Regions from separate parts of the Nocardioides sp. dk884 genome, predicted to be linked through region 2. Evidence: predicted binding sites of a transcription regulator. Region 2 holds the regulator's gene; the other holds the start of a gene.

Region 1 (7,031 bases), 2.0 Mb from region 2:
CGGTCCGGGCCCCGAGGAGCGTCCGGCCCACGGGGCACAGGTCGCTCCGGAGGCGACCGCCGCGCTGGACCGGCTGGTCCTGGCCCTGGAGCGCGGCCGCTACGCGCGTCCCGGAAACCCGGTGCCGCAGGTCCGTGCGGACGCCGAGACCTGCCTCGCCGCACTCGAGGGTGGGGCGCCGCGCCGCGCCCGCCGCCGCGCCGCCTGGTGGCCGCGCACCGCCTTCACCCGCCGTACGCCGACCCCCCGGCGTCTGGGCGACGGCGAGCCGGAGCGGACCCGCTCCGACCTGGTCGACCGCGTCGGCTGAGCGCCCCCACTGCACGCCGAGTCGGCGCCAATGGTTGGGCGAGTCGGCGCTTGTGGCGCGCCGACTCGGCGCCAATGGTTGCGCGCCGGGTCTGGGCTCAGAAGCCGCCGTTCTCCTCGCGGCGGCGGCGCCAACGCTCCTCGGCCCGCTCCATGAAGGAGCCGGCGTTGCGGCGCGGGCGGCGGGTGCGGCCGCGCTTGCCGCCCTCGATGACCGTGAAGCCTCGCGAGGGGTGTCCCGCGGTGCGGGCGTCGGCGGCCACGGCGGCCTGCTGGCCGCGGATGGCGTTGAGGCCCACCGTCGCCGACGCCAGCATCACCACGAAGCCGACGACGCCGATCGCCCACTGCTGGGCCACGGCACCGGTCATCAGGACGGCGATGCCGACCACGAACACACAGCCCGCGGCGATCGCTCGACGGCGGGCGGAACGACGAATCGAGGTGCCGCGGAGCGTCGAGGCGAACTTGGGGTCCTCCTCGACGAGGGCACGCTCCATCTGCTCGAGTAGCCGCAGCTCCTCTTCAGAGAGTGGCACCGGATCCTCCCACTGTCGTGCTGACCAGCCGATCCTGATGGATGGCCCCTGCAGCAAGTCTAGGCAGGTGATTCCCAACGCGGTACCCGTGGCGGTCAAATCTCATGGCCGCGCCCTGACATCGGTGCCGTCGGCGCGCATTCAGCGGGCCAGGACGTGCAGCTGGGTGGCGAGCGGGAGGAACTCCTCGCGTCCCGCGACGGCGTGCTCGAGCTCGACCAGCGCGGCGCTCGCGCCGGGCTCGGAGTCGACCAGCGAGCCGGGGACCAGGTCGGCGAACACGCGTACGCCGTGGACCTGCGCGACCTCGAACCCGGCGCCGACCAGCAGCGCCTCGAGCTCGTCGCGGGTGACCCGGCGGCCGGCGCGCCCGGCGGGCGCGGTGTCGTCGAGGGCCGCGAGAGCCTGGCCGAAGTGACCCGCCATCGCGCGGGCGACCACGGCGGCGTAGCGCTGGGCGACGAGCAGGCTGAGGGTGCCACCGGGCCGCAGCACCTCGCGGATCGTGGCCAGCGCGGCAGCCGGGTCGTCGACGACCTCGAGCACCCCGTGGCACAGCACCACGTCGGCGCCGGCACGCCCGGGCACGTCCAGGAGCGTGCTCACGTCGCCCTGGTGGCCGGCGACCTGCACGCCGAGCTCGCGGGCGCGGCGGTCGAGCGAGGCCAGCGCGTCGGGGCTGGGGTCCACCACCGTCACGCGGTGGCCCAGCTCGGCGGCCCGCACCGCGGAGACGCCGGTGCCACCGCCGAGGTCGAGCACGTCGCACGGGCCGGCGTCCAGAACGGGACGCAAGGCCCCCCACACCACGGAGGTCCGAGCGGCCGCCCGGCGCTCGCTGGGCTTGTCCCCGAACGGGTCACTGCTAGGCATGCACCCACCCTAGGGCGTCGCCACCTTCGCGCCGTCGCGAGCCGCGCGGACGGCCACGGATCACCGCTGACGACCACTGCGACCGCGCTGGCCACCGGCCTCAACCAGCGCGCACGACCTGCTCCGCGGCCGGCACGTGCGGCATCAGTCCGAGCGCCTGCTCCACGACCGCGAGGAACCGGTCGGCGTCACGCAGGAGGTCGTCGGCCTCCCGCTCGGTGACCGCGCGGGTCGAGCCGGCTTCGCAGGCCGCGCGCTTGGCGGCGCCGGCGGCGAAGAACCCGGCCCACTCGCCGAGCTCGGGCGCGACCCCGGCGAGCAGCACCCAGGCGTTGCGCTGGGGCCGACGTCGGGCCGGCTCCGGGCGCGCCCGGGCCGCCAGCAGCGCCGCCGCGGCCCGCAGGGCGGCGACGTGGGCGCTGGCGTAGCGGGTCGGCGCGTCCGGGGCCGCCATCGCCTCGCTCAGCGACTCCGCGGAACGGGCGAGGTAGGCGTGGGTGGTCGCCGGCAGTGCATGGGGATGAGGGGCGTCGTACGGCACAGGGGTTGTCCTCTCGCTCACCGACCCTGGATGCGTCGGCGGAGAGGGAGGCTCCACCGACATCCTCGAACGCGCGTTCGAGCATGTCGGCAAGCTACACGCGCCCACCGACAACGCCGGTGGGCCCGCGCCCCGATCAGCGCTGGACGGTGTCGCGGTCCTCCTCGGACCAGGAGTGCAGGTAGGCGGTGGTGTCCTTGTGCACCAGCAGCACCAGCAGGGCGAGGGTCAGCAGCAGGCCGATCACCGAGAGCACCAGGAACAGCGCCGGCGGCGCGGTGATCAAGATCGCGCCGACCCCGACCACGAGGGTCAGCAGCGTGACGATCAGGCAGATCCGCGCCCACTCGAAGCCGGCGGCCAGCAGCGGCGCCAGCACCGCGAGCATCCCGCCCATCACCAGGTAGATGACCGCGGTCACCGGCACGAACGCCGGCGGCTTGATCTCGCCGTCCTTGACCGCCTCGACGCCGCCGGCCGCGAGCACGTCGTGCACCGAGCGGTGGCCCTCCGCCCACGATCGGATCAGGCTGTCCTCGAAGATCCAGGTCAGCAGGACGGCGACCGCCCCGAAGGCGACCAGCGCCCAGAGCACCTGGAGCGCGCGGCGCACCGACTCGGGCCTCGTGTTGTCCTGTTGTGCAGCCATGCATCCTCCGTAGGTCGTCCCCGGCGCCGGTCCGCGCGCTGGCTAGGGTTTCCCCATGAGCCCCATGAACGTGGAGCACCCCTCGGTCGTGAGGTTCCGGGCGGAGCACACCCGCCGCGGCGGAGCCGGTCAGGTGGTCATTCTGCCGGACTCCGTCCACACCGCCGCACTCGCCGCGGAGGCACTCGGCTGCGAGGTGGGCGCGATCGCCAACAGCCTGCTCTTCGACGCCGACGGGTCCCCCGTGCTGCTGCTCACCTCCGGCGCGCACCGGGTCGACACGGTGGCGGTGGCCGAGCGGCTCGGCGTGAAGCGGCTGCGGCGTGCCAGCCCCGAGCAGGTCCGTGAGCACACCGGCCAGGTCATCGGCGGGGTCTCGCCCCTCGGCCACCCGGCGCCGGTCCCGACCTGGCTCGACCCGTGGCTGCGCCGCCACGAGGTCGTCTGGGCCGCCGCGGGCCACCCCTCCGCGGTGTTCTCCACGACGTACGACGAGCTGCGCGCGCTGACCGGCGCCCGCGAGCTGGAGATGGAGTGAGCACGTGAGCATGGAGATCTGGATCAACCCCGCCTGCTCGAAGTGCCGCACCGCGCAGCGCGCGCTGGAGGAGGCGGGGGTCGAGCACACGGTGCGCCGCTACCTCGACGACCCGCCCACGGCCAAGGAGCTCGGGGCCGTGGTCGACCGGCTCGGGCTCGAACCCTGGGACGTCGCGCGCCCCCGGGAGACCCGCGAGGCCGGCATCGACCTGCCGCGCACGCCCCAGGCCCGCGCCGAGTGGCTGGCCGCGCTGGCGGCGAACCCGCGCGCCATCCAGCGCCCGATCGTGACCGCCGACGACGGCACCACGCTCGTGGCCCGCGACGGGGAGACCCTGGCCCGCGCGGTCGCCCTGGGGCGTCCGGGGTCCGCACCGGTGTCCTAGTCTTCGCGCCATGGCGCGGGTCGTGGTGGTCGGAGGCGGTCTGGGCGGCGCGGCGACCTCGGCGCGCCTCGCCAAGCTCGGCCACGACGTCACGCTGCTCGAGCGCGGGGACCGCCTCGGCGGCGCGCTGGTCGCGGTCTCCGAGGACGGGTTCTCCTGGGACGCCGGTCCCTCGACCACGCTGCTCCCGGCCGTGCTGCGCGACCTGTTCCGCAAGAGCGGGCGCCCCTTGGAGCGCGAGCTCGAGCTGGTCGCGACCGACCTGGTGCGCGAGCACCGCTTCGAGGACGGCACCACACTGCGGCTCCCGTCCTCCCGCGCCGGGCAGCTGCGCGCGGTGGACGAGCTCGCCCCCGGCCTCGGGCAGGCCTGGGTCGACCACGTCGCGTCGTACGCCGAGGAGTGGGAGGTGCTGCGCCGCCACTACCTGGAGGTCCCCTGGGACCCGGCCGCGCTCCCCCGCGAGCTGGCCGCGATCCTCGATCGCCGCGAGTCGCTGCGCCGCCGTCTCGCCCGCACCCTGCGCGACCCGCGGCTGCGGCTGGTGGCCGCGCACCCGTTCGTCGCGGACGGCCACGACCCGCGCGACGTCCCGTCCTGGGCGGGCGTGCACTCCTACGTCGAGCAGCGCTTCGGCGCCTGGTCCTTCGCCGGCGGCGCCGATGCCCTCGCGCAGGCGCTGACCGCCCGGCTGGCCACCCGCCGCGTGGACGTGCGCACCGGGGTCACCGTCACCGACGTCGTCGTGCGCGGCGGACGCGCGGTCGCCGTCGCGACCAGCGCCGGGGAGGTCGACGCCGACGTCGTCGTGTGCGCGATCGACCCGCGCCGGCTGCCGGCGCTGGCGTCCTACGTCGCGCGTACGACGCCGGCCATCCCGCCGGTGGTGTGCCACGTGGGCATCGACTCCGAGGCCGCCGCGGCCGCCGGGCTGCCCGAGGGGCCCCACGACCTCATCGTCCACGGCGACCCGATGCTGGTCCTCCGGCCGGGGGGCACCGCCCCGGACGGCGCCCGCGCGGTGACCGTCCACGGGCGCGGCCGGCTCGCCGAGGACATCCTGCTCGCCCTGGCCCGCCAGGGCGTCGACCTGCGCCCCGGGCTGCTCACCCGCGTCGATCGCAGCCCCCGCGACCTGGTCGCGCACTGGGGCGGGTCCCCGCTGGGGGTGCAGTGGCAGGGCCGGCGCACGGTGCGCCGCCGCCTCGGCCCGCACACGCCGGTCCCCGGCGTACTCGCCGCCGGCGCGCACGCGACGCCCGGCAGCGGGATCCCGTACGTCGGGCTCTCGGCGGCCCTGGTCGCCCAGGTCGTCGGGCCCGCCTGAGGGCGGCAGCGCCGCGGTGGGTCAGACGCTCATGTTGAGCGCGGCGAAGATCTCCAGCGTCGCCTTGGAGCGGTTCAGCGTGTAGAAGTGCAGACCGGGCGCGCCGCCGGCGAGCAGCTCCTCGCACAGCTCCGCGGCCAGTGCGATGCCCTCGGCGCGCACCGCGGCCGGGTCGCCGTCGTGGGCGGAGATGCGGGCCACGATGTCGGCCGGCACGTCGCAGCCGATCAGCTCGCCCTGGCGGCGGATCGCGTTGAGGTTGAGGATCGGCATGATGCCGGGCAGCACCGGGATGTCGATGCCGCGAGCCCGCACCCGGTCGACCAGTGCGAAGTAGTCCGAGGCACGGAAGAACATCTGGGTGACGGCGAACTCCGCACCGGCCCGGGCCTTGGCCACCAGCACGTCGGCGTCGTGATCGAGCGACTCGGCGGTCGGGTGGCCCTCGGGGAAGGCCGCCACGCCGACAGTGAAGTCGCCGCGCGCGCGGGCCAGCTCGACCAGCTCGGTGGCGTAGGTGAGCCCGCCCGGCGTCGCCTGCCACGGGGCGCGCGGGCCGTCGGCGGGGTCGCCGCGCAGCGCCATCACGTTGTGGATGCCGGCCTCGGCGTAGCTGTCGAGGATCCCCTCGAGCTCCACGCGCGTGTGGCCGACACAGGTCAGGTGCGCCATCGGCGTCATCGTCGTCTCGCGCGCGATGCGACTCGTCACCCGCACGGTGGTGTCGCGGCTGGAGCCGCCGGCGCCGTACGTCACGGAGACGAACGTCGGCCGGTAGGGCTCCAGGGCGCTGATCGCGCGCCACAGCTGCTCCTCGCCGGCCTCGTCCTTCGGGGGGAAGAACTCGAAGGAGAACGAGCGTCCGCCGTCGCGCACGAGCTGGGCGATGCTCGCAATCCGGTCCTCTGCCATGCCCGAAGTCTAAGTTCCGCGCCGGGCGAGCCCCGCGCCCGTCCATCGGCGGGTCGGCCGCTAGCCTCCTGTCCGTGACAGCCAGCGGATGGGACGGCCCCGGATTCCGCGACCGCGTGCAGGCCACGCTGGACGCGTTCATCGACGAGCAGGCCGAGCGGCTGGCGCCCCTGGGGCCGGACGCGGCGCTGCTGATCGAGGAGGCCCGTCGTTCCGTGGCCGGCGGCAAGCGACTGCGCGCGTCGTTCTGCTACTGGGGCTATCGCGCCATCGCCGCCCCGGCCGACGAGGCGGAGGAGACCGCCCTGCTGCGGGCCTGCGCCGCGCTGGAGATCCTGCACGCGAGCGCGCTGGTCCACGACGACCTGATGGACGCCTCCGACACCCGGCGTGGGCGTCCGGCGACGCACCGCGCCTTCGAGGCCTCGCACCGCGAGCAGGCCTGGCGCGGTGACCCCGAGCAGTACGGCGCCGCGGCGGCCATCCTGCTGGGCGACCTGCTCCTCACCTGGTCCGATGAGCTCATCCGCCGCTGCGGGCTGCCGCTCGAGCGGGTGATCCCGGCCCTCGAGGTCTTCGACCTGTGCCGCTCCGAGGTGGTCGCCGGACAGTTCCTCGACGTCTCGGTGCAGGCGCGCGGCCGCGCCGACGTGGACACCGCGATGACCGTGCTGCGCTACAAGTCGGCCAAGTACTCCATCGAGCGCCCGCTGCACATCGGCGCCGCGCTGGCCGGCGGCGACCAGGCGGCGCTGCGGGCGCTCACCGCCTTCGGGCTGCCGCTCGGCGAGGCCTTCCAGCTGCGCGACGACGTGCTCGGCGTCTTCGGCGACCCCGCGGTCACCGGCAAGCCGGCCGGCGACGACCTGGTGGAGGGCAAGCGCACGGTGCTGGTCGCTCTCGCACTGGACGCCGCGCCCGACGGGGACGCCGCGGTGCTCGACCGTGCGCTCGG
Region 2 (7,031 bases):
CGAAGGCGCGATAGACGCTGGCGAAGCGCAGGTAGGCCACCTCGTCGAGCTCGCGCAGCGGGCCGAGGATCGCCAGGCCCACCTCGTGGGCCGGGATCTCCGCCTGACCGGCGAGCCGCAGGGCGTCCTCGACCGCCTGACCGAGGCAGGCGAGCTGGTCCTCGCTCACGGGCCGGCCCTTGCAGGCCTTGCGCACCCCGGACACCGCCTTCTCCCGGGTGAACGGCTCGCTCGCGCCGGAGCGCTTGAGGACCATCAGCTGCATGAGCTCGACGGTCGAGAACCGCTTGGCGCAGGACCCGCAGGTGCGGCGTCGCCGGATCGAGCCCCCGTCGTCCGCGACCCGGGAGTCGATCACCCGGGTGTCGGTGTTCCGGCAGTAGGGACAGTGCATCCGGGGCTCCTCTCAGGCGCGCCACAACAGCCCGGGGCGGAAGTGCCTCAGGGTGTGGATAACGGGGGGTCTGCTGTGTAGAACTCACTCACATCTGTGAGTCTTGCGCCGCTGAGCTGTGCACTAGATGTGGATAACTACAGCGCTGTAAGTACTAGATGTAGGGGTAACCGTACGCGTGCGGCGGATCCTCTGCAAGCCCGCGCGACACGATCGAGGCCCCCGGTACGGACCGCCTTCGAAACCGCAGGTCAGAGCCCTGCCAGCCTTCGCCGGACGCCGGCGCGACACCGCAAGCGGCACGGATCAGGCGCGAATCGGACGCCGCACGGACGTGGCTCAAAAGGGGCGGGGTCGACGTGCGGGTCGCCGAGCGCCCGGGCGCGCGATCAGCGACAATGACCCCGTGGCAAGCAAGGGCAAGCGGGCGGGTTCGAGGCGGGGCACCAAGAAGACTCCGACGGTGCAGCCACGCCTGCTCGCCCTGGCCGGAGGCGTGACGCTGGCCGTCATCGCCTGGGGATACCTCGTCTACGCCGCGATCGACTTCGGTGCCAGCGCGCGCGGCGGCGACTCCGGAGGCTGGTGGCTCCTGGCGCTCGCCTCGACCGGCGCCGTGGCCTGCCTGTTTGTGGCCCTCATGCTCATCGCACGCCTGCTGCGCGAGCTCTGCCTCACCTCCGGCCCCTCCTCGTCGCCCGATCCCGCAGCCGCCCCGACGCAGGACCCCGTCGCCGCGAGCACCCCGGCGACACGCACGACGGTGCCAGGCGGACGACGCGCGGCCCGCTGAACGACCTCGACCTCGAGGAACGACCAGGGGGCGGAGCCATCAGGCTCCGCCCCCTGTCTTCCCCTGCTCGCCGGTCGGGGTCGAGGCGACCGGCGATGTCTGGCGTGCCTCAGCTGGTGGGCACCGCGAGGCGCTGACCGGCGACGAGCATCGTGGAGTCGAGGGCGTTGAGCCGCTCGATGTGGCGCATCTCCTCGCGCACGTCACCGTCGTCGCTGAGCTCGGCGGCGATGTCCCACAGGGTCTGACCGGTGCCGACCGTGATGATCTCCGTGGGCTCCGCCGAGCCCCTCTCCGCCGTCGCCATCGAGCCGCCGGCGAGGGCGAACCCGACGCCCAGCAGGACCGCCACGCAGAACAGGAAGACCACCACGCGGCCTCGGCGGGTCAGCCGCACGGACCGGCCGGTCGCCGGACGAGAGGTGATGATCATGGTCGTGGGGTTCAGCGTGCTCATCGTGGCTCCTGGGGAAGTGGTGTCAGCCTCGGATCGCGGCGTCGAGAAGATGTCTAACGCCCGCCACCGACAGTCCCGCCGAAACGGGACCGGATCGACGTTCGACCAGACGTTCGATCGAACACATGTACGACGCTAGAGCAGGTGTTCGAGGAACGCAAGCATCTGGGCGAACGAATGTTCGACGCATCGCCCGTCTCGGCCGCGCAGGCAGGCCCGCGACACGCACTTCGAACAGATGTTTGAACTCTGGGGGTGGATGTCGCTACGGTGGCCCTCACGCCACCGGACCCGGGACGACGCCCGATCCGCCGGAGGCGCGGACAACCCGGACGACGACCCGAGGGAAGGCACAGATGGCCAAGAAGAAGAGCGACGGGGTCGCTGAGCTCCCCGACGGTCCTGCTGACGCGACCGGACTCACCCCGCGCCAGGTGCGGGTGCTCACCCACATCACCGACTGCATCGAGAAGCGCGGCTACCCGCCGAGCATGCGCGAGATCGGTCAGGCCGTCGGCCTGACCAGCTCCTCGAGCGTGGCGCACCAGCTGAAGGTCCTCGAGCAGAAGGGCTTCATCAAGCGCGACCCGCACCGTCCGCGTGCCCTGGAGGTGTTCCTGCCCGAGGTGATGGCCGCCCGCAAGGCCATGTCCTCGGGCGAGGGCTCCTCGGTTGACGAGACCGGCATCGGCGACAGCGTGCCGGCCCCCTCCTACGTGCCGGTGGTGGGCCGTATCGCCGCAGGCGGGCCGATCCTCGCCGAGGAGCGGGTCGAGGACGTCTTCCCGCTCCCACGTCAGCTGGTCGGTGACGGACAGCTGTTCCTGCTCGAGGTCTCCGGTGACTCGATGATCGACGCGGCGGTGTGCAACGGCGACTACGTGGTGATCCGCCAGCAGCAGACCGCCAACAACGGCGACATGGTGGCCGCTCTGATCGAGGGCGAGGCCACCGTGAAGACCTTCCAGCGCAAGGACGGCAAGGTCTGGCTGCTCCCCCACAACGACGCCTACGAGCCCATCGACGGCACCCACGCCTCGATCCTGGGCAAGGTCACCGCGGTCCTGCGCCGGGTCTGAGGTCCCTCGCGCCGGGTCCGTGGCGAGTCCGAGCCGGGCCGGCACGGGGTGACAGGATCACCTCGTGCCAGCCCCTCGCGCCGCCCGGCGGCGCCCGTCCTCGCCCGGCCCCTGCCGAGCACGCGCCCTGGGCCTTCCAGCGCTCTGCCTCGCCGTCCTCACCGCCCTCGCCCCGACCCCGGCACACGCCGATCCCGGCCCGCCTCGCTCGGCTGGCCCCTCGGCTGGCCCCGCGACCGGCTCGGCGACGACCCCGCTGAGCGTGCCCACCGAGGCGGTGCCGCTGCGCCGGGCCCGGGCCGCCCTGGCCGGGGCACGCCGCGCGCTGGCCCCCGAGTCCAGCGGCCTGCGCGCTGGCGACGCCACGATCGCCCTGCGGGACCTGGCACTCACCCTGGATGCCCTGCCGGCCGGCGAGCGCGCCGCAGCGCGACGCCTGCTCGCCCGACCCACCGACGGCCGCGCGGATCCCGCCGGTCACGGGTGGGGCCCTCGCGCCGCACCGCGGGTGCGCTGCACCGCGGTCCTCTGCGTGCACTGGGCGTCGAACCCGGCGAGCGCGGACAGCCCCGACCTCGCCGACCTCTCCGGCAACGGGGTGCCCGACCAGGTCGACCTGGTGCTGGACACCCTCGTCTCGGTGCACGCGCGCCTGCGGTCGGCGGGATACCGGGCGCCGCTCGGCGACGGCCCGCTCGGCGGTGACGCCCGCACGGACATCTACCTTGCCGACATCGGCGACCAGGGGCTGTACGGCTACTGCGCGAGCGACGCTCCTGTCCCGGTCATCGGCGCCAACGCCCGTGCGGCCTACTGCGTGCTCGACGACGACTACGACGGCACGCAGTTCCCGGGCAACACGCCGCTGGAGAACCTCCAGGTGACAGCGGCCCACGAGTACTTCCACGCCGTGCAGTTCGCCTACGACGCCACCCAGGACGCCTGGCTCATGGAGGCCACCGCCGCCTGGGTCGAGGACGAGCTGTTCGACGACGTCGACGACAACCGCCAGTACCTGCACCGCAGCCCGCTGCGCCAGCCGAGGCGTTCCCTGGACGACCGCGGCCGGGCGGACCGCGCCGACGCGCTGCGGGTCTACGGGAGCTGGATCTTCTTCCGTTGGCTCGGCGAGCGGCTGCCGACCGCGCAGGGGGGTCTGGCGACAGTGGTCCGCGACATCTGGGAGGCCGCGGACTCCACAGGGCCGCACGTCCAGGACCACTCCCTGGCCGCGATCAGCACCGTGCTGCGCGCCCGCGGGACGACCCTGCCCGCGGCGCTGGCGGGCTTCGCCGCCGACAACCTCGCCCCCGCGGCGTCGTACGACGAGGGGCGGGGCTACCCCGCGGCCCGGCCGGTCGCGGCGCTGGGCGTCGGCCGGGCCGCCGTCCGGCACCGGGTGCGCCTGGACCACCTCGCCTCGGCCAGTGTCCGGCTCACCCCGGCCACCACGCTGCGCGGGCGCGGATGGCGGCTGCGACTTCGCCTGGACCTGCCGCCACGAGCCAGCGCGCCGGCGGCCGTGGTGACCACGCTCGCCGCCGACGGCACCCGCACCCGGCACCGCGTCGCCCTGGACCGCACCGGCGCAGGACGGATCGCCGTCCCGTTGGCGGGGGTGCGCCACGTCGACGTCACGCTGGTCAACGCCAGCACCCGGCTCACCTGCTGGCGTGGCAGCCGCTTCTCCTGCGCGGGCACACCGACCGACGATGCTCGGCGCTTCTCCCTGGTCGCTCGCGCGGTGCGTTGAGCCGACCGCCGACCGGCGACCGACGGTCGACGGCGAGCCTCAGGCGGTCGGCTTGCCGGCGAGCCGGGCCAGCGCCTGGCGCACGATCCCGGGATCGGTGGTCGTCCACATCGACGGCAGGCTGGCCTTGAGGAAGCCGCCGTAGCGGGCGGTCGCCAGTCGGGGGTCGAGGACCGCGACCACACCGCGGTCGGAGGTGGTGCGGATCAGGCGTCCGGCGCCCTGGGCCATCAGCAGCGCGGCGTGGGTGGCGGCGACCTGCATGAAGCCGTTGCCGCCGGCCTTGTCGGCCGCCTTCTGCCGCGCCGACATCAGCGGGTCGTCGGGTCGCGGGAACGGGATCCGGTCGATCAGCACCAGCTGGCAGGTCTCGCCCGGGACGTCGAGGCCCTGCCAGAGCGTCAGCGTGCCGAACAGGCAGGTGTGCGGGTCGGCGACGAACTGCTTGGCCAGCTCGGGCAGCTGGGCGTCGCCCTGCGCGAGCGTGGTGAGGTGCGGCAGCCGCTTGCGGACCTCCTCGGCCGCGGCCTCGGCCGCGCGGCGCGAGGAGAACAGGCCGAGCGCCCGGCCGTCGGCGGCGTCGATGAGCTCCACGATCTCGTCGAGCTGGGCCTTGACCAGCCCGTCGCGCCCCGGCGGCGGGAGGTGGCGGGCGACGTAGAGGATGCCCTGCTGGCCATAGTCGAACGGCGACCCGACGTCGAGACCCCGCCAGGGCTGGCCCTCCCCCGGTGCGGCCGCGGTCGGCGAGCCGTCGATGATCCGCTCGGACGGCTTGAGCCCGACGCTCGTCGCCACCGAGCTGAAGTCGCCACCCAGCATCAGCGTGGCGGAGGTGAACACGACGGTCTTCTCGTTGAGCAGCTTGTCGCGCATCTGGCCCCAGACCTGCAGCGGCGCCACGCACAGGCGCGGGGGCATCCGCTCGGAGCCCTCGGTCATCCACAGCACGTCGGAGTCGAGCTCGGCGGCCATCCGCTCCGCGGTCGTGAAGACCTCCTGCAGGGTGCCGCGGGCTTGGGTGCGGCCGGCGTCGGCCTCCCCGTCGCGGTCCTTGTCCTTGGGGAACGCCGAGATCGCCGCACGCGCGCTGTCGCGGACCAGCACGAGCGCGTCGCCGAGGTCGAGCGGGAGCTGCTCGAGGCGACCCGGCCGGGCCTCGCCCATCGCGGCGCGCAGCGCGTCGGCGGCGTCGGAGAGGTCGTCGGCCTCGCTGCCGTCGACGTAGCGCTGCGCGCGCCGGGCGGCCCGCTCCACCTCGGCGGCCCACAGCTCGTCGGTGGCGGCCTGGGTGACCCGCTGGGTCAGCTCGTGGGCCTCGTCGATCACCACGACGTTGTAGTCGGGGATCATCGGGACGCCCTCGACCGCGTCGATGGCCAGCAGCGAGTGGTTGGTGATGATCAGGTGGGACTTCTGGGCCTTCTCCTTGGCCAGCTCGGCGAAGCACTCCTGGCCGAACGGGCACTTGGCGGCGCCGAGGCACTCACGGTGGCTGACGCTGACCTGGCGCCACTCCTTGTCGGTGTGGCGCGGGGCGTTGTCGCGCTCGCCGCTGCCGCCGTCCTCGGCCTCCTTGTCGGCCCAGGCGCGCAGCTCGAGCACCTTGGCGCCCATCGAGCCCTCCGGCAGCTGCACCAGCGCGCCCTGGTCGTCCGGCACGCCCTCGCGGACCCGGTGGAGGCAGGCGTAGTTGGAACGGCCCTTGAGCACGGCGTACGACGTGTCGACGCCCGGCTGGCCCTTGAGCGCGGTGGTCAGGCGCGGGATGTCGCGCTCGACGAGCTGGTGCTGCAGCGCCAGCGTCGCGGTGGCGACCACGACGCGCTCGCGGTGCAGCAGGCTGGGCACGAGGTAGGCCAGCGACTTGCCGGTGCCGGTGCCGGCCTGGACGAGCAGGTGCTGCTCGTCCTCCATCGCCCGACCGACCGCCTCGGCCATCTGTACCTGCCCGGCGCGCTCGCTGCCGCCGAGCGCACGCACGGCCGTCGCGAGGACGTCGCGGACGGAGGTCTGCTCGACAGTGGAGGACACCGGAGAACCCTAACCGCGGCCACCGACGATGCCGACGGCGTCCTCACAACCGTGTGAGCACCGCCGCGACGTGCTCGCCGAACGCCGTGTGGCCCTCGGGTGTGAGGTGCAGCCCGTCGGGGAGGTAGGGCAGCGTGAGCCCGCTCGTCGAGACGTACGTCGCGCCGTGCCGGGCGGCCAGGCGGGCCAGCAGCGCGTCCACGCGCCGGGCCTGCTCGGTGCGCGCCGGGGCGAGCGGCGGGCCGACCACCACGAGCGGGCGGGCGCCGACGGCCTGGGTCAGCCGCGTGAAGCCCGCGACGATCTCGGCGTGGCGCTGGTCGTGGTCGTTGAGACCGCCCTCGACGACGACGACCTCGGCGTCCGGGTGGGCGCGCAGCGCGTCCGCGGCGCGGGTGGCGAAGGAGACGTCCCCGCACCCGCTCGCCGCGCGGCTGAAGCCGGAACCGGAGAACCCCGCCACCCGCAGGCGCCCGTCGAGACGCGTGGGCCAGGCCGCGAGCGGGTCCTCGAGCAGCAGG

Evidence for each region. Region 2 encodes LexA, which represses DNA repair genes until DNA is damaged. Its sites were predicted from a motif close to TCGAACANNTGTTCGA; they were not measured.
Region 1: GFH29_RS07585 (SAV_6107 family HEPN domain-containing protein) is a predicted target of LexA. The motif match lies at 2,328-2,343, and genes of this name have one in related genera.

The regions. Positions count from the first base shown of each region.
Region 1 covers NZ_CP045649.1:1,553,231-1,560,261, reverse strand. The annotation lists gene GFH29_RS07600 (transglutaminaseTgpA domain-containing protein) at 1-310, shown strand, start outside; gene GFH29_RS07595 (DUF3040 domain-containing protein) at 408-848, opposite strand; gene GFH29_RS07590 (methyltransferase domain-containing protein) at 990-1,721, opposite strand; gene GFH29_RS07585 (SAV_6107 family HEPN domain-containing protein) at 1,822-2,283, opposite strand; gene GFH29_RS07580 (hypothetical protein) at 2,399-2,911, opposite strand; gene GFH29_RS07575 (YbaK/EbsC family protein) at 2,967-3,449, shown strand; gene GFH29_RS07570 (ArsC/Spx/MgsR family protein) at 3,460-3,837, shown strand; gene GFH29_RS07565 (phytoene desaturase family protein) at 3,848-5,164, shown strand; gene metF (methylenetetrahydrofolate reductase [NAD(P)H]) at 5,186-6,076, opposite strand; gene GFH29_RS07555 (polyprenyl synthetase family protein) at 6,151-7,031, shown strand, end outside.
Region 2 covers NZ_CP045649.1:3,599,639-3,606,669, forward strand. The annotation lists gene nrdR (transcriptional regulator NrdR) at 1-394, opposite strand, end outside; gene GFH29_RS17165 (hypothetical protein) at 858-1,187, shown strand; gene GFH29_RS17170 (LysM peptidoglycan-binding domain-containing protein) at 1,297-1,644, opposite strand; gene lexA (transcriptional repressor LexA) at 2,001-2,723, shown strand; gene GFH29_RS17180 (MXAN_6640 family putative metalloprotease) at 2,986-4,476, shown strand; gene GFH29_RS17185 (ATP-dependent DNA helicase) at 4,516-6,510, opposite strand; gene GFH29_RS17190 (SGNH/GDSL hydrolase family protein) at 6,554-7,031, opposite strand, start outside.